DNA from 3 places in the Brevibacillus sp. NSP2.1 genome. Region 2 is predicted to be linked to each of the others. Evidence: riboswitches for the same ligand, from Rfam matches in the RefSeq annotation. Region 2 holds a riboswitch; each other region holds the start of a gene.

Region 1 (7,419 bases), 1.1 Mb from region 2:
AGTCAATCTTTGTTTTTCCGAGAATGTGCATCTGCTCACAGGGAAAAGGAGGCAGCAAGTGAAACTTTTTTACTCAGCGTGGGTGGTATCGGATGAAAGGGTGTGGAGGCATTGGGAAAGTAGGCTTGGAGGACGTGTACCAGTTGCACGTAAACGATATATACCGCTATCTTTTCCGGCTCACACGCGATCGGAGGCAGGCGGAAGACTTGACGCAGGAGACTTTTTTTCGCGCGTATGCCTCCCTGGATGACTATCGCGGGGAAAAAGTGCGGCCGTGGCTGTTCAAGGTGGCCTACCACGCCTTCGTGGACTGGCATCGCAAACAGAAGCGGCGGCCAGTCGATTACGTCGGGAGCGTGCCGGAACGACTGGATGCTTCCGCCGTCGATCCCGCTGACCAGCTCGTGAACCAGGAGTTGTGGGAGGCGGCATCCGCCTGTTTGGAGCGGCTGCCGGAAAAGCAGCGACAGGTGATTTTGCTGTCGGCGATGCAGTTTTCCTACGCGGAAATGGCGGAGGTGCTGGGAATCGAACTGGCGGATGTCAAGCGCTCCCTGTTTCGGGGACGGCAAAAGATGCGGCAACTGTGGAAGGAGGAAGGGCTATGACGAACCAAAACGGGGATGACCGCGAGCAAAAACTGCTTGCTTACCTGAGAGGGGATTTGACGGGAGAGGAAGCGAAACGGCTGGGCGAGGAACTGGCAGACGACGAAGAGTACGGGAAGCGGCTGGAACGGCTATTGCTCGGGGAAGAACAAGGGACAGACGGCAAGCAGGAGGCTGCGCCAGGGCTTTCGGAAGCAAGACAACGGGCGATCGTCCGACGGGGAAAGTGGAAAAACAGGCTGACGACCTCCTTCTATGCCTTCGCGATTCCTTGCCTCGCGGGTGTGCTCTTGCTGTTCGTAAACGGCTGGGTGGGGACGCTGATGCATGACGATTTGTTCCGGGTGGCACGGGACATGGTCAATTTTACCCAGCCTGGCGTGAGCGTGGGCAGCAGCGGCTCGCAGGTGGGGCTGTTGTACGGCAGCATCGACATGGAGCTGCGAGAGCAGGTTGGCAACGAGGCCAAAAGCGCTGGCCGCTTTCGGAGCACGAATGTGCTGTGGAACGTGAGCGCCAGACCGGAGTGGACAGGGGGCGGCAGGGAGCAAAAGCTGTTTTTCCGCTATCCGCTATCGGCCGGAGAACCGGAAGAAGACACGTCCTTTTTGCGCACGCCTGCCTGGACGACGCTGGAAAAGCTGCCGGAAGGAACGGTTTCCCAACTGGCGATCTCGTTTGACAGCTTCCTGACGTATGAGCAGTATGTCGAGCTGGTTTCCCGCCATGTCAGCAGCTACAACCAGGAGACGGTCTGGTTTGCCGTCGACACTGGCGTGGAGGTGAAACAAGTTGACGGGGAAGCCGGCAATCTGCTACTCGGCCCGGGGGAGGTCTGGGGCTTTGCCGAGCGGGAGCTGGATTACGGAACCGCGCCGATTCAGGTGAACGGAGAAGGCGAGCGGCGAATGGCCGCCTTCATGGGCGAGATGAAGTATTTGACCGAGCAAAAAAGCTTGGCGCGCGATATGGGCTACGCGCTGCTTTCGGGCGGCAATCCGCAACTCGAGGAGCGCTATCGCTATTTGCAGGAAAAAGGCGTGCGCATCTACGGCGCCGTCCTGACCGGGCCGACGAAGGAGCTGCTCAGGCTCAAGGAGGAAAAGTCAATTACCGCCGCGTTTGTCGGCAAAATCGACTGGTGGAACTGGGAGCGCCCCGCCGCCTCGGGGACGCAGAATAGCTGGTAGAAGGCGAGCCGTTTTTGCAAAAAAAGAGTGTTGACATCGTGGAACCGCAGGTTGTATGATTCAAACTAAATCAAAACCGCATACGTTTGGATACCTTATCCAGAGAAGGTGGAGGGACTGGCCCGATGATACCCGGCAACCGACACGACGCGATTTCAACGCGAGCAGCGATTGAAGCAAAAAGCGACGTGCACGGTGCTAATTCCTGCAGAAACAAAAGTGGTCTGGAAGATAAGGGGGACATGACACGTTATTTGTACGTGACGACAGCGACCTCTTTTCTTCGGAAAAGAGGTCTTTTTGTATGTCACAGCACGAACGCCGATGGCCGCATGACACCGTTTGACCGCAAGGCTGGGGGATATGACCAGTCCGCTACAGATAGAGAGAAACTACTTAACGAGGGGAGTAATCAATCATGGCATACCGCGCATTGACTGAACAGGAAGCAGTAGAGTACGTAAAAGGCTTGCCGGGTCTGTTTACAGAGGGGGCCGAGCTGACCAGCCGCGAAATCGGGGACGGGAACCTGAATCTGGTGTTCGATATTCAGGAGTCGGCTACCGGAAAAAAAGTGATCGTGAAGCAGGCGCTGCCGTTTGCGAGAGTCGTGGGCGAGTCGTGGCCGCTGACCATCGACCGCGCCCGGATCGAGAGCGAAGCGCTTCGCATCCAGCACAAATACGTACCGGACCTGGTGCCGGAAGTGTACCACTTCGATCAGGAGCTGGCCCTGACGGTGATGGAAAACGTAGGCGACCACATCATCATGCGCAAAGGCTTGATTGAGGGCAAGCGCTATCCGCTTTTTCCGAAGCAGATCGGCCGTTTTCTCGCGCACACCTTGTTCTACACATCGGATTTGGGCGCGCATCCGTACGACAAAAAAGCGCTCGTCGGAACATTCATAAATCCGGAATTGTGCAAAATCACAGAAGATCTCGTCTTTACCGATCCGTACGAAAATGCGCCGACCAACGACTTCAACCCGCTGATTCGCCGGGAAGTGGAAGCGATCTGGAACAACAAGCCGCTCAAGCTGGAGATCGCCAAGCTGAAATACGACTTCCTCACGCGCGCAGAAGCGCTGCTGCACGGCGACTTGCACACGGGCAGCATTTTCATCACCGAGACGAGCCTGAAAGCGATCGACCCGGAATTTGCCTACTACGGGCCAATCGGCTTTGACATCGGCGCGGTCATCGCCAACCTGCTGCTCAACTACGCAGGTCAACACGGATTGCAAGAAGACCCAGGAGAACGCGACTCGTACCGCGAATACTTACTGGAAACGGTGGAAGATGTCTGGAACGAATTCGTTTCCCAGTTCGTTCAGCTCTGGCACAAACAGGCAAAAGAGCGCAGCGCTCACGTCGAAGGCTTGTGGCAAAGCTACGTGAAGCGACTGATTCAGGACACGGCGGGCTATGCCGGCTGCAAAATTTTGCGCCGCGTGATCGGGCTTGCGGGAGTGGCTGATCTGAACACCATCGCAGACGATGAAAAACGGGCAGAAGCCGAGCGACTGGCGCTGGCGATCGGAGAAGCGCTGATTCTCGGCCGCAGCAACGTCGACGAATCGACAGACATCACGGACATCGTCCGCCAGGTAACCGCACGCTACTATCAGGAGGCAACGACAGTATGACAACCAGTACACAAACAACGCCAGTCAAGTGGGAAGACGACGCGCTCGTCTTGCTTGACCAGACGCGTTTGCCAGTAGAGACGATTTACTTGCGGCTGACGACCGCAGAAGAAGTATGGGGCTCCATTCGCCGCCTGGAAGTGCGCGGCGCGCCGGCAATCGGCATGGCCGCAGCATATGGATTGTACCTGGGGATTCGCGGCAGCGAGGCACAGACGTACGAAGCGTTTTGGCAGGAGTTGAACCGTCAGGCAGACTACCTGGGCACATCCCGCCCTACCGCTGTCAACCTGTTCTGGGCGCTCGACCGGATCAAGGCGCGCGTGAAAAAAGACGCTGCCCTGCCAATCGCAGAGCTGAAAGCCGCTGTGCTTGACGAAGCGCTGGCGATTCAAAAGGAAGACGCCGAGGTGTGCCGGACGATCGGAGAGCATCTGCTCACGCTGCTGCAAGACGGCATGGGCGTTCTCACGCACTGTAATCCGGGGGCGCTGGCGACGGCAGCGTACGGAACGGCTACGGCTCCCTTTTATTTGGCCAAGGAACGCGGCTGGAATCTGAAAGTATATGCAGACGAGACGCGTCCCGTCTTGCAAGGCGCTCGCCTGACCGCGTATGAATTGCAGCAGGCGGGCATCGACGTCACGCTGATCTGCGACAACATGGCGGCGATGGTGATGTCGCAGGGCAAAGTGCAGGCGGTCGTCGTCGGAACGGACCGCGTGGCGGCCAACGGCGATGTCGCCAACAAGATCGGCACCTACGGGGTAGCGGTTTTGGCAAAGGCGCACGGCATTCCTTTTTACGTGGCAGCTCCCCTGTCCTCAGTCGACCTGGCAACACCGACAGGCGCGGACATTCCGATTGAGGAGCGTCCGGCCGAGGAGATCACGCACGGCCTGGGCAAACAGGTAGCACCTGACGACATCAAAGTGTACAATCCGGCGTTCGATGTGACGCCTGCCCAATACATTACGGCGATTGTCACCGAGACGGGCATTTTCAAACCGGAAGAGATTGCGAAAAGCAAACAATAATCACGCTCATGAGCGTCTGCCAGTTCGCTGGCGGGCGCTTTTTGCGCAAGAAGCGTCCCTGCCGCTTGCCAAACAATGGCTCCGGTCGCATAATCGAGCGTAAGCAGTCGTTTGCCAGTCTTTAGTCGCTGCATCTACATAATATAAGGAGGGCTTTTGCATGAGAAGGATACCGATTAATGAGGAGACGTTTCTCAAACAGCTTGAGCTGTCCGATGCCGCCGAAATGTTCTGGCTCACGGACACCAACAGACCCTACCTGAAGGAATGGCTGCCTTGGCTGAATTTTACGAAGCGTGTCGAGGATACGAGCCATTTTATCCAGCGAACGATCCAGCAGCATAACGACAATCAGGGCATTCACTACGGAATCTGGCACAACGGACGGCTGGCCGGAACGCTGGGCGTGCACAATATTGACTGGATCAACAAGAAAACGGCGATCGGCTATTGGCTCGGCGCCCAGTTCCAGGGCAAGGGACTGATGACCGGGGCAGTGGCGGCGTACATGGACCAGCTTATTTTCGGCTCGTGGGGGCTGGAAAAGGTCACGATTCAGGCGGCGACGGAAAATTACAGGAGCAGAGCGATCCCGGAGCGGCTGGGCTTTCAACTGGAAGGAATCCTGCGCCGCAACGAGTTTCTGTACGACCATTTTGTCGACCATGCCGTGTACAGCATGTTGAAGGAAGAATGGCTGGCAAGACGTAGCTGAAAAAGTTGGATTGACAAAGAAAATTCAGTAAATTACGATGAAGGAAGCAAGAAGGGGTGCGTGATGCGCGCGCCTTTTTTATATATTAGTACAATTACGGTTTCGCCCATGGTTTGGTTTGGCGCAGCCGGGTTTGTCCATTCGCTGGAAAGGTGCAGTTGCCCAGGAGAAAAGCGCTGGCTGCAATTGAGTTCCATACAAGGCTACATCATGGGAGGGGGATCTGCTTGCATACACTCAAGGAGCTATCGTGGTTTTTTCGCGCGTACTGGAAACGGTACACAATCGGTATCTTGTTTTTATTTCTCATCGACGTCCTGATGCTTTGGCCGCCTCGTCTGATCGGAGAGACGGTCGATGCGATGCGCAACAGCTCTTTGACGACGCAGGATTTGACCAGGACGGTTGCGATCCTGCTCTCGCTTGGTGTCGGGCTGTACGCGATGCGTTTTGCCTGGCGACACTTGCTCAACGGCGGTGCGCTGATTTTGGAGCGGACTTTGCGCGAGCGTCTGTTTGCGCACCTGACGCGGATGACGCCGTCGTTTTACCATCGCAAGCGCAGCGGCGATCTGATGGCTGTCGCGACCAACGACATTCCGGCGATCGAGCAAACGGCGAGTACAGGCGTGCTCACGCTGGTCGATTCGCTGTTCATGACGCTGTTGACGCTCGGGGTCATGGTGACGGTCATCGATTGGAAGCTGACGTTGGCGGCGCTGATCCCGATGCCTTTTTTGGCCTGGTCGACCGCCTACTACGGCAGACTGCTGCACGAGCGCTTTTATCTCGCCCAGGAAGCGTTTGGCGAGATGAACGACCACGTGCAGCAATCGGTTTCCGGCGTGCGTGTGCTGCGTGCGTTTGTGCAGGAAAAGGAAGACATTGAAGCCTATCGCCGGGTCAGTGAAAAAACGCTGGAGCGCAACGTGAGCGTATCGCGGATCGACGCGCTGTTCGAGCCGACGATTGCGATCATTATCGGCTTCAGCTTCCTGATCGGGCTTGGCTATGGAACATACCTCGTCTTTACGAGCGCGATTTCTTTGGGCGATCTGGTCGCTTTTAACCTGTACCTCGGGCTTTTGATCTGGCCGATGTTCGCCTTTGGCTGGCTGGTCAACGTGCTGCAGCGCGGCGGAGCGTCCCACAAGCGCCTCTCCGAGCTTTTGGTGGAACAGCCGGATGTGAAGGAAGTCGCCCACCCGGTGACGGCCGAGACGCCGAATACGGTAGAAGCTCGCCAGTTTTCTTTTGCCTACCCGGGCAGTGAAAAGCCTGCGCTCACTGACATCACCTTTTCGCTCGGGGCAGGCGAGACGCTGGGCATTGTCGGGCGGACGGGGAGCGGGAAGTCGACGCTGTGCCGCGCCCTGTTGCATCAATACGAGTTGAAGGAGCAGTCGCTGTTTGTCGGCGGAGTGCCGATTGAAAAACTGTCATTTGCAGCGCTGCGGGAAAAAATCGCCTATGTGCCGCAGGAGCATTTGCTGTTCTCGCGGACGATTGCGGAAAATGTAGCGTTTGGCCGGCCGCAAGCGACAGAGGCGGAGGTACTGCACGCGCTCAAGCTGGCGGAAATGAGCAATGATCTGGCCCAGTTCCGCGATGGCCTGCAAACGATGGTGGGCGAAAAGGGCGTGACCCTCTCCGGCGGGCAAAAGCAGCGGATTTCGATTGCCAGGGCTTTGCTGCTCGATGCAGGCATCCTCATTCTCGACGATTCGTTGTCGGCGGTCGACGCCCGGACGGAAGAGGCGATTTTGCGTCATTTGCGCGAGGAGCGCGCCGCCAAAACGACGATTATTACCGCTCACCGCCTGTCTGCCGTGCAACACGCCGAGCTGATTCTCGTGCTGGACGAAGGCCGGATTGTCGAGCGGGGAACACATGATGAGCTGATGCAGCAAAACGGCTGGTATGCGGAGCAGTATCGCAGACAGCAAATGGAGCGGGATGTTGCCGGCTAAGCCGTGAAGAGGGAGGGAGAGCGTTTCGTGGGGAAAGAACACGTATGGAAGCGGCTGGCCGCATTTGCGCGGCCGTTTCAAAAGCAAATAGGGGGAGCGCTGATCCTGCTTCTGCTCGGGACGAGTGCGGAGCTGGCGGGACCATTTCTGGCCAAGGCGATGATCGACAATCACATCCTCGCCATCCAGAAGCCCTGGTACGAGTTTGAACAAAAGCCGCAGGTGCCCGAGGACCTGGTGGTTGCGAT
Region 2 (7,419 bases):
GTTACTCGCGCTTCGGCCAGCATGCCCCGCAACTTGCCAAGCTCCCCAAATAACACGTAAGACCGGTCAGCGGCCAGTACGGCTGTGCCGTGTTCTTCTGCTTGCAAAATGGCTTGAAAGCACTCTTCGCAGCTATCACATACGGCTGCCGCTTCTGAAATGACCTCTTCCATGCCCACGACATCCCGAGCCGGGCGCCAGAAAACAGGGGTAAAGCCTGTCTGCTTCAGGCGCAAAAACAACTCCGTCAGCACGACCAGTTGTCCCATCCCTGGCTTTGCCACCAACCCGACCGTCCCCCCGCGAACGACAGGGGCGAAAACGTCGATCACCTTGATTCCCGTCTCCAGCATTTTCGTTTGCCCGCCGCGAATAATCAAATCGTCAAGACGACAGCCTGCCAGCTCAGCCAGACTCACCAACGTGCGAACCTCTGCCCGGCCGACAGGAATTTTGCCCGTACACAAATTGGACACCGTAGCTGGCCGCAAGCCTGCCTCTTTAGCGGCTGCAGTCAGGTTGGGAACCTTGCGTCTGAGCAAGGCGACATTAAGAGTCAAGTTATCCGTCATGCGCTCCCTCTTTACCATTCAATTACTTCAAAGCGTAACATTTATTACCCTAAAAAGAAGCAAAATATTTCCTGACAACTCTGACTACGTTATTATGTTGCACATATATTGGCTACACAAAAAAGCCGTCCGCTTTCGGACAGCTTCTTTCACTCGTTCCTGCGCCGAGTCGTGGATTCGTCTCTGCACGCCCACGCCGCTTTCCCAAGCTGCGTGTTCTTTCAAAACTCCACGTAAAACGGGTGCTTTTCCTCCTGCAAGCACAGCTCGATTCGCTGCCGGAAGTTGCTCCACGTAACCTTTTGCAGCGCCTCTTCAATCGGGAAAAACCCGGCTTCCAGACACTCGGGCGTCGCGATCAGCTTCCCGCCAATCGGCCTCGCTAAAAACAGCACATTGCAGATCGACTTGCTCACGTTTTGAAACACGCCGCAAAACGTCGTAATTTCGATGTCCAAGCCGCACTCTTCCTTCGTCTCCCGGATGGCTGCCGCCCGGATGGACTCGCCTTCCTCCACTTTTCCGCCAGGCATCTCCCAGCCGCGCCTCGGGCCTTTTATCAGCAGCACTTCCTTGCGCTCGTTGACAATGATCGCTGCAGCAGACAGTGAATGCTTAGGTACAGTCAAAGGCTTGCCTCCTTTTTTCCGGTTTCTTGCTTTTGCTGTCCGTCAAGTGAGATAAATCCCGCCGCAAATGTCGTGCGGAAGCGGCAATGCATTCGCCGCGCCGATTTTCGCGAAAAAAGGACGCTCGCCGCTCGCCGCTAACGCCTGCTGCGCCGCTCCAGGCTGCGTCGGTTCACACAGGACGATGCTTCCGCCGGGCAGCGCAAGCGACAAGCAACGCGCACCCAGTCGCTCATCCGTGAAAACTTCCCCGCCCTGCAAGCCGAACCACCGCGTCCAGTCCGCAGCAGCCGCGTCCAAATTCGCGACAGCGAAGCCGACAGCCAGAAGCTCGGCGGCTCCGTTCGGATGCGGAGCGATGATCCCGCGCTGCGTCAAATCTGCCTGGCGCTCCTCGTCTGTCTCCTGCCACTCAATCAAAAACGGCAGCTTTCGCGCAGTCTGCGGGTCTTCGGCAAACAGCATGCGCCAGCGTAATGTTTTTCCGTCGTCTCTTGTACGGCTGCCGTCTACTGGCCCTGTCAGCTTCAGCCCAAGCGCGCGAAATCGCTCCACCCACAGATCCATTTCGCTGGTGCGCAAGGCGATTTGCCCAAGCCCTTCGCCAAGCTCGTGCTCCGCGACCAACTGCGCGATGAGCGGATTGTCGGATCGTCCGGCAACCGCCGCATCCTCGACCGCCAAAAACTCCACATACGACAAGCCAAAATAGCTGAGACTGTTCCATGTCCCCCAATGGGTGTGCCTGCCTCCCGTTACAGCGTGAAATCCGGCTTCGCGAAACAGCCGCGCTGCTTCTGCGGGCGGACGATGGACAAAATGAACCAGATGGTCAAAGGATAATTGCATCTTTTTTCGCCTCTTTTCGTAATTACCTTTATCATAGCAAAATTTAGCAGCTTTTCGTTAGCGAAGAAAGGAGAAGCATGAACGAGACGAATCACAGCCGGAGACGCTCCCGGCGAAGACAGACAAAACCAAAGTGGCTTCGGGCAGGGAAAAATACGCTGCTTTTCAGCTTGCTCGCCGTCCTCGGGGCAGGCGCTTATCTCGGCTTCACTGCGCTCGGCAAGCACGAGGCTCCCAAAGCCACTCCCGCACCAGAGCCGGTCGCTGCCCCGGAGCCGACTGTCCGGCTCAGCTTTGTCGGGGACGTCATGATGGCAGGAAATGTGGAAAACGTTTTGCTAGAAAAAGGCTACGACTACCCGTTCACGCATGTGCGCTCGCTTTTTTTGCAGGATGACTACACCATCGCCAACCTGGAGACGCCGCTTACGACGAGAGGGACTCCCGCCGACAACAAAGCGTACGTCTACAAGTCGTCCCCTTTGGCTGCGCCCGCCATGCAGGCCGCCGGAATCGACGCGGTCAATCTGGCGAACAACCACTCGATGGATCAGGGCGTAGACGGCTTGCTCGATACGTTCGCCGCGCTGGAGGAACACCGGATCGCCTATGTCGGGGGCGGAGTCGATGCCACCCGCGCCTTCGCGCCTGTTTTTGTGGAGAAAAACGGCATCAGGCTCGCCGTGCTCGGATTCAGCCGGGTCATACCGGAAGTGAGCTGGTTCGCGCAAAAAAACGGGCCGGGACTGGCGGGAACCTACGACCCCGCCTTGGCCGTCCAAGCCATCGAGCAGGCGAAAGCACAGGCTGATCTCGTCGTCGTGATCGCCCATTGGGGCAAAGAGCGCGAAGACTTTCCCGTCGATCATCAAAAAGAACTCGCCAAGGCGTACATCGACGCAGGCGCTGACCTGATCGTCGGCGGCCATCCGCACGTGCTGCAAGGCTTTGAGCAGTATCGCGGCAAATGGATCGCCTACAGCCTGGGCAACTTCATTTTCACGCGCTCGACCGAGCCGAAAACGTGGGAAACGATGGTGCTGCAAGCAAGCTGTACGAAAAACGCCGCCTGCGACCTGACAATGCTTCCGTTCCACGCCGAACTGGGACAAGCCGTGCCGATGAACGCCACAGATGGAGCCGCTTTGCGCAAGCGAATCGAATCGCTCTCGGAAAACGTCCAGATTGACGCAGAGGGCCGCGTGCGGGGAAGTTAGCATGGCATAGTATAACCCCCGTCCTATTCGCCACTTCAGCCGGAAGCCGCTCATGAAAAAACGGGCGCATCCCTGTTCTTTTGGCTGAAACCTCTCCAAGCCTTATTCGTAAACCATAGCAAGACCGCTTTTACGAGCAAAAGGAGGGAGAGCATGACAGGAGCCATCATTACCGTAGCAGCCATTGGCGTTTTTCTGCTCTCGGGCTATTTCATGACCAAATGGGAAAAAGCCGTCTTCCCGGGAAACCAGCAAAACGGCTCCGCCCCTGATCCCCCCAAGCATTCGGACAAAAACGGCAGGCAGTAGGACGCCATCCATCTGGCATTCGTCCTTGCTGCCTGCCCGTTTTTTCTTTTGCGCCGCTTTTTCGGGTTATGCCGTTTCCAGCAGCGGGAAGCAGCGGACGGACAGGCCAAAATCGCTTTTCAGCACTTCCTCGTGCTCTTCGCGAATCCCTGTTACGATCAACCCCGCGCGCAATACTCCGCCCAGATCGAATTGGACTTTCAGCTTCGTCACCGTCACGCCCGCCTCGCGCAAGAAATGCAGGACGCGATCAGGCGTCGCAGCGAGACACGAGCCTTCGAGATAACACAGCACGCGCTCGTCCTGCCATTGACCCGGCTGCGCTTCGGCCGTTTTTTCCTTCCAGGCCGGATGCGGGGTAAACGGCTGCGTCAACAAATAAGCCAAATCCTCGACAACGGCGCTTGCCGTCGGCAGCTCGCCTGCGCCTCTGCCCGTAAACAGCAGATCGCCTACGATGTTTCCGGAAAGCTGAACAGCGTTGAAAGCATCCTGAATTTGCGCCAGCGGATGAGCGACAGGCAGCATGGTCGGCTGAACCGAGAGCCGGATTCCTTGCTCTGTTTTGTGCGCCTGGGCAATCAGCTTGATCCGGTAGCCCAGCTCGTTTGCGATACGGATGTGACCAGGAGACAAATCGGCAATCCCTTTGCGCACGACATTTGCAAGCGGCAGCGATTCTCCGTACACAAGCTGCGCGAGAATGTACAGTTTGTACATCGCGTCGAATCCTTCCACGTCAGAGCGCGGATCGGCTTCCGCATACCCCAGCTCCTGCGCTTGCTTCAACACTTCCTGATAGGGAAGCTGCTCCGCTTCCATTTTCGTCAGGATGAAGTTCGTCGTACCGTTGAGAATGCCGCGCACTCCTTGAATATCGTTCGTGCGCAAAAACTGTCGCAGCACGCTCAAAATCGGGATGCCGCCTGCCACGCTCGCCTCATAGGCCAGATGGACCTGATGCCGGTTTGCCAGATCGACCAACTCTGTGCCACGTTTGGCAAGCAGCTCCTTGTTCGCCGTCACCACGTGGCAGCCTTTTTCGATCAAGGCACGGACGTAGTCATACGTCGGCTCGACGCCCCCCATCACCTCGACGACAATGTCCACATCGCTTTTCAACACGTCCTCAAAATCCGTGGTCAAAAGCGCGGGATCTACCTGAACGGCCCGTTCTTTTTCCGAATCGCGGACCAATGCTTTGACAATTTCGATTCGCTTGCCCAATCTCGCAGCCAGCTTCTCCTGCTGCGAACGAATCGTCTTGATGACGCCGCCCCCTACTGTTCCCAATCCAAGCAGCCCTACCTTGACTACACCTGCGCTCATTTCTACCACCTCATAGCAATATTTTCGTAAAAAGAAAAAACCTTCCCGCTAAGAAGAAGGTTTTGGCATCAACGAAATCCTTCTCCTTATCTCCCAGGACGCTTCCGCCCTGCAGGAATTGGCACCTTGTCACAAGCTGTGTAACGGTTGCCGGGCTTCATCGGGCCAGTCCCTCCGCCTCTCTGGATAAAGAAAACTATGAATTTTTGCTCTTTCTCGTCGAGAAAGCGGCCAAGCGAAAAGCTTATTGGAAAAGAAAGCCTTTGTTGAGCGGAAACATCAAAAAACCTTCTTCGTTAAGAAGAAGGTTCGTCATAACTGCTACGATGTACCCGCTTCTTATCTTTCGGAACGAAAACGCCCCGCAGGAATTGGCACCTTGTCGCTCTACGCAACGGTTGCCGGGCTTCATCGGGCCAGACCCTCCACCTCTCTGGATAAGAACTTTGTTTGCTGTTGAGCCTATTCTAAGAAATTCCAAAGCATTCGTCAACAAAATTCTTTTTCGTTTTTAACCAGGCTAGATGCGGTCAGAAACGGTTCAGATACGGCCAAAAACGGGACAACCGTTCCGAATGTACGGTCGCCTTCACCTGGCAAAAACGCTTTCGACTTCCTCCGTACTGCAGCAAACGCAACGGACCAGCCCTTCCTCGCTTTCCCCCGACAGCTCTCGTTCTTCGACATAACCGCACCATTGACAGATGAAAAGCTGAACCATGCTGCTCCCTCCTTTGAGTTGCTCACGGTCAATCAGCGCCGATTTCCTCTCCCCAAAACAAAAAACGCATTTTCTACTGATCGAAAAAAGATCCGATCGTTAGAAAATGCGCAGGCAAGCAATAGACATCCTTGTCCGTTTGCCAGTATGGCGAGTCCTCTAACACCTCCCTATCTCCCGTAGGTCCATCAGTGTTGTTGAAACAGGCAGGTCTCCTGACTTCGGGATCATCGTCTGGCGCTGCCTTCCCTGTCCAGCGGCTGGACAAGTGGCCTGTGTGCGCGAAACTCCCCTCTTACAGTGGCGGGACCGTGTCGGATTTGCACCGAGCTTCCCTATTATCCTTAGCAGCGAATCGCCGCAAGGAACCTGTTCCCCCGTATGCAATTTTGCAAATCGTTACTACCATTCTATTCTACTTTTCCTGAAAAATGGTAGAATAAACAAGCGAAAGGGACGAATCAAATCAACGCGGTTCGCTTTTGCATACCGTCTACAGTGAATACCTTTCCCGCAATATGCGACAGTGATGGGCCTCATGCCCGGCAATGACATAGGCCAAAGTGCGTGCGGACAGTTTGTTGCCGTTGGCCGTCCCTGTTCGCGTCCACGCCTCCTCTGCCACTCCCCGCAACAGAGCGCGCGTCGACTGCCGAACAGCCTGATATTCTTCGAGCAAATCGGCCAGGTCGCGTTTCTGAAAAAAAGCTTGCGCAACATACGCATTTTCGTCAAATCCGACGAGCGGTGTCTGATCTCCCCGGGCAATTCGCAGCAAGCGGTAGCTCATAATCCGCTCCGTATCGATCAGATGCCCCAACACTTCTTTTACGGTCCATTTGCCCGGCGCGTAGCGATACTCCGCTTGCGCCTCGGTAAGCCCGGCATACATCTCGACGGTCTGCGCCAGTTGCTTCGCCAGTACGGCTGTCAACTCGCCTTCTGGCACTTGCTCGACATAGTAGGCAAAATACTCCCCGTATTCCTCGCGATTTGGTCGACTTGGCATGCTTTTCGCCTCCTTTGATTTTGGGAACGGTCATTCCTTTGCTGTCTGGCCTTTTCTTGGAGCATCCGGTTTTCAGATGCTCTGTGGTAACATCACGGCCGTTTTAAAGGGATAGCAAGCCAGACCCTCTGTCGCGCAAAGCAGTTGGGCATACGTATCCGTGCCCGAACCCGTACCCGAACCCGCAGCTCCCCCCTGCGAACGCTTTATTTACCTTCATCCCTGCCAGCCCTCAAACAACAGCACCCTTGCCGGAGCAGCGTCTGTGCCGACCAGCTTTAACGGGGCAGCAACCATGAAGTATTTTCCTGCGGGCACCTCGCGAAGCCGCAAGCCCTCAATCACGATCACGCCTGCGCCAAACAACGTTTTGTGGGTTGGGTGTCCTTCCTGGCTGCGCTCAATCCCCAATGCATCCGTGCCGACACCGCGCACGCCTTTTTCCGCCAAATACGCTGCGCCGTCTTGTGCCAAATAGACGAACTCGAACGAAAAAGCATCCTCCCACGAATTTTTCGTTTGAAACAGGACAAACTCTCCCGACGCAATGTCGTAACCTTCCAGCTCGGCTCGCCCGATCTTGTCTTCCACATGCGTCAGGTCGAGTACGCGGCAGTTTCCTACCAGCTTTTCCAGCGAAATGCTTTCAAACGTCTCCCCGTCCTTCACCATGTGCAGCGGCGCGTCCACATGTGTGCCAGAATGCACATCCATGTCGATTCTCGACTCGGTCACGTAGCCGTTTGTTGCAGACAAAATCTTCGGCTGCTTTTCCGGCTTGTTT
Region 3 (7,419 bases), 120 kb from region 2:
TACGAAGCTGCAAACATACATGGAAACGAACAAGTCGGAGTGGGAGCGCATTTATCGCGACTATTACGGCGACATCTGGCTGGAAGTTCGCCGCACAGAGGCGGACGAGGAACTGGTCAGCGTGAGCGCGCAGACCGAAAACGGCAAGGTGTACATCAAAGGCATCGTGACGCCGGAAGTGACGAAAGTAGTCGTGACCAAGCCGAACGGCGACTTTATCGAGGCAGTGCCGACGAGCGAGCATTCGTTTACCGTCAGCTTTGCCGCGCCGGAAACAGATTCCGTCCAATACGTCACCGTACAGGCGTATGCCGGCAGTCTGTTGGCGGACAGTGAAAAAGTTAAGCTCATCCCGCAGGCTGACGAGGAAAAAAGCAGGCTGATCCACGCCTTTTCCGTGTACGACGCCAAAAAAGCCGAATGGCAGGTAAAAGGTGTCGTCAAGCACGGAGCGGACAAGGTCGTCGTCTCCTACAACGGCGTGAAACAGGAGACGAGCTTGAAGAAGCTGTGGGACGGGGTGGACAGCTTCAGCGTGACGGTCAAGGACGTGAAGGCGAAAGCCGCAAGCGACGAAGCGCTGGTCGAAATATATGAAGACGGGAAAAAAGTCGACTCCGACACGATCAAAGTCGATGTCGTCAACCCACCGGACAAAGACCCTGGCGCGGCCTATGCCATTGCCGGAACGGCAGTGCACGATTTGAAGAAAAAGTCCGTTCAACTGAAAGGCACCGTCAAGGGCTGGGACGAGAAGCAAAAAGCAAAGCTTGTCGTCGTCACCCCGGACGGCAAGAAAAAGGAGATCAAGCCAAACGACAAGGGCGAATACACCGTGACCTTTACCTACAAAAACCGCTCGTTTGCTGCGAAAACCGTCCATCTGGAACTGTACGCGAAAGACAAGCTGGTAAAGCAGGCGGACATCGCGCTGAGCACGAAAATTACCGCCGTGCCGAAGAAGGATGACGATAAGGACGACAAGGATAAAGACAAGCACCACTATCCAAACGGAAAAGCATACGGCTATTGGAAAAACTACGACGGCAAATGGAAAGATGGCGACAAAGATGACCGCGACGATGACCGCGACGACGACGATGACGACGACCGCGGCAAAAGAAGCGGCAAGTAGTCTCGTTTACGGCTGCTTGTAAGTCTGAACATACTCGACCAGCTCGCGGATGTAATCGCCGAGGATAGGGATCGAGAGAAACTGCGTCAAAAGCGAGCCGAGCAGCGCCAGCACGATCGCTGTTCCAATCGTCAAGCCAAGACCCCGGGCAAGCCCTGCGAGGAAATTGATCCAGAGCAGCTTGCGCGGGGCTGTGTAGTTTTGGATCACGTCTGCGAGCCGGATATCCTCCAAAAACATGGCGATTTTGTCCATGCGCTCGTTCATTTTCCGCACTTCCTGCAGCTCGTGGAGGACCTGGTCGATTTTGTGCATAAGCCGGTCTGTAGGCGTAGGTGCCACTTTTTCCAACCTCCTTATCCGGTACGGCTTTGTTTTTTACCAGTGTAGGGAAAAAAACAGGCAGAATCAAGGCGTGGAGGAAACGTTTGCCTAATGGCAGATGCGAGGGGTACAATAGACGTACTACCGTTTACGAGGAGGCATCCGAATGGCTGAAACCGTATCCCAAACCTTGTCGGAAGAACTGTTCGCGCTCCTGCAAAAAGAGCGATTTGTGACGCTCGGCACCGTCGATCACGAGACAGGAGCGCCATCGCTCAGCTCCTTGTCCTGGACATTGGCGGTGAACAGCGGACTCATCCGCTTTGCCGTGGATAACCGCTCGCGCATACTCGCCAATATTGCCAAAGAGCCGCAGGTCGTCCTGCATCTGATCGGGGCAGGCTCCTCTTTTGCGATCAACGGACGCGCCGCAGTGAAAGCCGAGCGGCTGGAGGGCGTTCCGCTGAAGCTGGCGCTGGTGGAGATCGCGATTGACTCCGTCCGAGACGTCATGTTTTACGGCTCGCGCATTTCCGTAGAACCGCAATACGAAAAGACGTACGACAAAAACGCGGCTGCGAAGCTGGACAACCAGGTCATGACTGCGCTGAAAAACGCCTAGTCAAGACGGCCGCACAACAGTGGAAAATCCTGTTGACAAAAAACCGCCGTATCCTTTAGTATTAGGTCATTCAAATTGAATAGCAAAACTTCTTATCCAGAGAGGCGGAGGGACTGGCCCGATGATGCCCGGCAACCAATCACCTGCATGTTCGTTCATGCGGGGAGATAATGGTGCTAATTCCTGCAGAGTTTTTTAACTCTGAAAGATGAGAAGGTCTTGCTTACGGTGACGTAAACAAAGCCTTCTTTCAGAGGAAAGGGGGCTTTTTTCATGCCCCTCGTACATCATTGGAGGGAGAGAGTTACGTATGAGACTGGAAACAAAATTGATTCAAGCAGGCGTAGGCAGAGATGAAAAAACAGGGGCGGTCAGCTTTCCTGTCTACTATGCCACCGCATATCGCCACCCGGCATTGGGGCAGAGCACAGGCTTTGACTATACACGCACGGCCAATCCGACCCGCACGGTTTTGGAAGAAGCCATCGCCGAGGCAGAATCGGGCGATGCGGGCTTTGCCTGCGCATCGGGAATGGCGGCGGTTCATACGGTCATGGGGCTGTTTTCCCAGGGAGATCATCTCATTGTGTCGCTCGATTTGTACGGAGGGACGTATCGCTTGTTTGAGCAGGTGCTTTCCCGCTACGGCCTGTCTTTTACGTACGTAGACTTGCGCGACCTGGAAGCGGTGCAAAACGCGCTGCGAGCCGAGACAAAGGCGATCTTCTTCGAGACGCCGACGAATCCGCTCATGCAGATTACCGATCTTCGCCAAATCGCCGGGCTGGCAAAGCAGCATGGACTTTTGACGATAGTCGACAACACGTTCATGACCCCTTATTGTCAACGCCCGCTGGAGCTTGGCGCAGATATCGTGTTGCACAGTGCGACGAAGTACTTGGGTGGCCACAACGATGTACTGGCCGGACTGATCGTGACAAAAGGCGAGGAGTTGTCGGAAAAAATCCGGTTTTTGCATAATTCCATCGGAGCGGTATTGGGTCCACAAGATAGCTGGCTGTTGGTACGCGGAATGAAGACATTGGCGCTGCGCATGGAAAGACATCAGACAAACGCGCTCGCGGTTGCAAAAAAGCTGCAGGAGCATCCGGCTGTCGCCGAAGTGTTTTACCCAGGGCTGCAAAAACACCCCGGGCATGCCATCCAGGCGAGCCAGGCAAGCGGTTATAGCGGTATGGTTTCATTCCGGGTACGGTCTGCGGAGCAGGTGGGCTTGTTTTTGCAAAATCTGCGCATCGTTTCTTTTGCGGAAAGCCTTGGCGGCGTCGAATCGTTGTGTACGTATCCGGCGACACAGACCCACGCTGACATTCCGCTGGAAGTACGGGAGTATGTCGGCGTTTGTGACCGATTGCTGAGGCTGTCGGTCGGGATTGAGCATCCGGAAGACTTGATCGCTGATCTGTTTCAGGCTTTGGACGCAAGTCTTGTCGTTGGGGGGGCTGCGCGATGAATTTCGCAACGAAGGTTTTGCATGGCTCTACTTGCATCGATCCGTTCACAGGGGCGTCGTCGGTTCCGATTTACCAGGCTTCCACGTTTCACCAGTTTGATCTCGACCAGCCAGGCACGTATGACTACGCCCGTTCCGGCAATCCGACCAGACACGCGCTGGAGGAAGCGATTGCCGCTCTCGAAGGCGGCGCGCGCGGCTTTGCTTTCTCGTCCGGCATGGCGGCGATCTCCAGCGTGTTCATGCTGTTTTCGGCTGGCGACCATATCGTAGTCGCGGAGGACGTGTACGGCGGCACCTTCCGCTTTTTGACCCGCGTGCTGTCGAGAATGGGCATTTCCGTTACGTTTGTCGATGCGACCCAGACAGAGGCCGTGCGGGAGGCGATTACTCCGGCGACCAAGGGAGTGTATCTGGAAACGCCGTCCAATCCGACGCTGAAAGTGACCGACATCGCGGCGGTGTCAGCCGTTGCGAAGGAGCACGGGCTGCTCGTCATTGTCGACAATACGTTTTTGACGCCGTACTATCAGCGGCCGCTGGAGCTGGGGGCGGACGTCGTCATCCACAGCGCGACCAAGTTTATCGGCGGCCACAGCGACGTGGTTGCCGGGCTGGCAGTGACGCGCGACGCCGCGCTCGGCGAGCAACTGTACCTGATCCAGAACGGCATGGGCGCGATTCTTGGGGTACAGGATTGCTGGCTCGTCATGCGCGGGCTGAAAACGCTCAAGGCACGTCTGGATGTCAGCACAAAGTCGGCAGGGATTCTCGCGGAGTGGCTGTCCACGCACCCTGGCGTGAGCCGCGTTTACTACACGGGCTTGGCTGACCATCCGGGGCATCTCGTCCAGCAACAGCAAGCAAGCGGCCACGGTGCGGTTCTGTCGTTCGATGTAGGGAGCCGTGAGCGAGCCAAGGCGTTGTTTGACCGGGTGAAGCTGCCGATTGTGGCAGTGAGCCTGGGGGCTGTCGAGACGATCTTGTCGTATCCGGTGATGATGTCGCATGCGGCGATGCCCGCAGCGGAGCGGGAAGCGCGCGGCATTACCGATGGCTTGATCCGGTTGTCCGCAGGGTTGGAGGACGTGGACGACTTGCTCGCGGACTTGAAGCAGGTACTGGACGCATTGCCGCCGCTGAGTTCGGTTCAGTCACAACAATCCGTCCAGCCGCAACAAAAAGAGGCATTCTCCCGGGCGTAATTTCCCGAGGCGAATGCCTCTTTTTTACTGAATCGGAATCTTCCACGAAAACGCGTTCGCTCATCCTTGAAATGGCTTCGAGAGAGTTTTTTTTATGGTGCGCCTGTGCGGTTTACGTTGATCTTGTCGTTTCCTTGCGGTGTCGCGCGGCCGTCTTTGTTGATGCGCTGTTCATTTTCCTGCGAGGGCGTTTCCTCCCGCTGCCTTACGTCGCGCGGCAACTGTGGAATGATGCGGCCGACGATGTCAGCCAACTCCTCGGCGAAGCCCGAGATCGGGTGGCCCCGGCGAATGTCCGCAGCCATTTCCTTCAGGCGCTGGACGATGTCCGGATCGGCTGTCACGATTGCGTTTGCGCCCTGCGGGTCTTCTTTCATCGCTTCGGCAACGGTGTACTTGATGACGCCGACCTCGGGCCGATCGAGATGGGCATCCACATCAATCCCGACGACAGCGATCTTGCCGATGACGACCGCCGTCGCACCGTTAACCTTTTTCACACGGGTAGCCAGTTGCACAAGCCGGTCGGCCGTCGCTTGCGAAGATTGGTTGTAAGCTGGTTCCGGAGCCGTTTGCTGGACGCGCTGGGTATGAGGCACTTGCTGGTTGGGCTGTGGGGCAGCCTGATTGGCTGGCGGCTTGTTGTTCGACATGCATCCAGACAAAAGCAGGCTGGCGCCCAGGCAGCCGATAATCATCCGTTTCATACGCATTCTCCCTTTCCCCGTAATGCCTCCTGAAAGCGGAGGGCAGGTTACCTGTATTTTGTCCTTGCAGCCCCATTTCATTCTGCCAAAGGGCCGTCTATCTCTGTCCGACCGAACATAGACTGTAGTACATCACGTCGCCACAATTGAGCATCCCTCCAAAAATTGCATACCGTATATAAGAAGGGTAATAGGAGGCGAGATTTTGAAGAAAATCTACGTACTGGACACCAACGTACTCCTGCAAGATCCACGGGCGATGTTCTCTTTCGCTGACAACGAAATTGTCATACCCGCTGTGGTGTTGGAAGAAATCGATTCCAAAAAGCGGTACATGGATGAAATTGGCCGCAACGCTCGGTACGTATCGCGGCTCTTTGACAGTTTTCGTGAGCTGGGTCATTTGCACAAAGGCATTACCCTGGAGACAGGCGGGCTATTTCGGGTGGAGCTGAACCATTCCTCGCTTCATCAACTGCAAAAGCAATTTACGGAAATGACCAATGACAACCGCATTTTGGCGGTCGCACTTAATCTGCAGGAGGAGGAGAACCAATCCCCACAGCCCAGACCCGTCATATTGGTGAGCAAGGATGCGCTCATGCGTGTGAAGGCAGATGCCTTGAACATTTCGGCAGAAGATTTTCTCTCCGATCGCGTAGTGGGGGAATTTTCCAGCATCTACACGGGTTATCAGAAAATGCTGGTCGCCTCGGAGATCATCAAGACGTACTACGCGACGAGAAAACTGCACTTGGCCTCCTGTTTCCCTCGCTACCGCTTTTATCCGCATCAGTTTCTCGTACTGAAGGATGAATGCAACCCGTCCATTTCTGCCATCGGAAAAGTGGACCCCGATGGAAAAACGCTGGAAATGCTTGTTTCAGACGACGATCCGATTTGGGGCATCCGGGCCCGAAACGTGCAGCAACGGATGGCAACCGATCTCTTGCTGCGAGATGATATCCCGCTGGTGACCATGACGGGCAAAGCGGGGACAGGAAAGACGTTGCTGGCGCTGGCAGCGGGGCTGCTGCAGATCGAAGACCAGCAAAAGTACAAAAAACTGTTAGTGGCACGACCTATCGTTCCTTTAGGAAAAGACATCGGTTATTTGCCCGGCGAGAAAGAAGAAAAACTGCGGCCGTGGATGCAACCGATTTATGATAATCTGGAATATTTGTTCAACACGAAGCGACCAGGCGATCTCGATAAAATTTTGGCGGGGATGGGCAGTCTGCAAGTCGAGGCGTTGACGTATATTCGCGGTCGTTCCATTCCCGGGCAGTTCATCATTATTGACGAGGCGCAAAACTTGACGAAGCACGAGGTGAAAACGATCCTGACGCGGGTAGGGGACGGCTCGAAAATCGTCCTGATGGGCGATCCGGAACAGATCGACCATCCGTACCTGGACGAAAGCAACAACGGACTGACGTACGTGGTCGAGGTGTTCAAGGATCAGAAGCTGGCCGGGCACATTCGCCTGGAAAAAGGCGAGCGCAGCGTGCTTGCCCAGTTGGCTGCCGATTTGTTGTAAAAAATCGTGTATGAAAACCGGCTGGCTGACCATACTATAGTTGTCGAGCCCGACGATTCATGTAAGAAACGGCGAAATGCCTTGCAGGAGGCGAAGATCCGTGGATAACCATGAACAAGCAGTCGACGAAAGTCGTATGGAAATAAGCCGATTCCTTGGGTAACCTATCTCTTTCATGGAGGTTGAAGTGCCAAAGAGAATAACCGGTAAAACCCCATAAGCAATCGGGCTCGACAAAGGACCGCTCCCTATTTGGGAGCGGTTTCGCTTTTTGGCGCAAATCAACGTGCGTTCCACGTCCATAAAAAAACGCGGACAGCCGTGTGGACGGCTCCGCGTTTTGCAGGCAAATGATAAGGGCTAGGCTTTGGCTGCGGCAATCGCCTTGCGCAAGGAAGAGATCATGCCGATG

The links. A riboswitch is a leader RNA that binds a small molecule or an ion and turns the genes downstream of it on or off. The one in region 2 is predicted to bind S-adenosylmethionine.
Region 1: linked by a shared signal. The riboswitch ahead of mtnK (S-methyl-5-thioribose kinase) and the one ahead of M655_RS10830 (homoserine dehydrogenase) in region 2 are both predicted to bind S-adenosylmethionine.
Region 3: linked by a shared signal. The riboswitch ahead of M655_RS10255 (aminotransferase class I/II-fold pyridoxal phosphate-dependent enzyme) and the one ahead of M655_RS10830 (homoserine dehydrogenase) in region 2 are both predicted to bind S-adenosylmethionine.

What each region holds. Positions count from the first base shown of each region.
Region 1 is NZ_CP048274.1:1,062,396-1,069,814, forward strand. Features, by position in the region: gene M655_RS05155 (sigma-70 family RNA polymerase sigma factor) at 93-611, shown strand; gene M655_RS05160 (anti-sigma factor) at 608-1,801, shown strand; SAM riboswitch class I at 1,894-2,039, shown strand; gene mtnK (S-methyl-5-thioribose kinase) at 2,220-3,449, shown strand; gene mtnA (S-methyl-5-thioribose-1-phosphate isomerase) at 3,446-4,486, shown strand; gene M655_RS05175 (GNAT family N-acetyltransferase) at 4,647-5,201, shown strand; gene M655_RS05180 (ABC transporter ATP-binding protein) at 5,429-7,171, shown strand; gene M655_RS05185 (ABC transporter ATP-binding protein) at 7,199-7,419, shown strand, end outside.
Region 2 is NZ_CP048274.1:2,158,575-2,165,993, reverse strand. Features, by position in the region: gene M655_RS10855 (P-loop NTPase family protein) at 1-572, opposite strand, end outside; gene M655_RS10850 (NUDIX hydrolase) at 794-1,201, opposite strand; gene M655_RS10845 (VOC family protein) at 1,244-2,050, opposite strand; gene M655_RS10840 (CapA family protein) at 2,128-3,267, shown strand; gene M655_RS10835 (hypothetical protein) at 3,421-3,576, shown strand; gene M655_RS10830 (homoserine dehydrogenase) at 3,643-4,905, opposite strand; SAM riboswitch class I at 4,989-5,098, opposite strand; SAM riboswitch class I at 5,242-5,349, opposite strand; cobalamin riboswitch at 5,815-6,014, opposite strand; gene M655_RS10825 (DinB family protein) at 6,120-6,635, opposite strand; gene M655_RS10820 (cyclase family protein) at 6,852-7,419, opposite strand, start outside.
Region 3 is NZ_CP048274.1:2,036,260-2,043,678, forward strand. Features, by position in the region: gene M655_RS10240 (hypothetical protein) at 1-1,135, shown strand, start outside; gene M655_RS10245 (DUF5665 domain-containing protein) at 1,142-1,450, opposite strand; gene M655_RS10250 (pyridoxamine 5'-phosphate oxidase family protein) at 1,626-2,081, shown strand; SAM riboswitch class I at 2,171-2,296, shown strand; gene M655_RS10255 (aminotransferase class I/II-fold pyridoxal phosphate-dependent enzyme) at 2,392-3,555, shown strand; gene M655_RS10260 (trans-sulfuration enzyme family protein) at 3,552-4,760, shown strand; gene M655_RS10265 (YhcN/YlaJ family sporulation lipoprotein) at 4,853-5,473, opposite strand; gene M655_RS10270 (PhoH family protein) at 5,673-7,007, shown strand; gene M655_RS10275 (DinB family protein) at 7,368-7,419, opposite strand, start outside.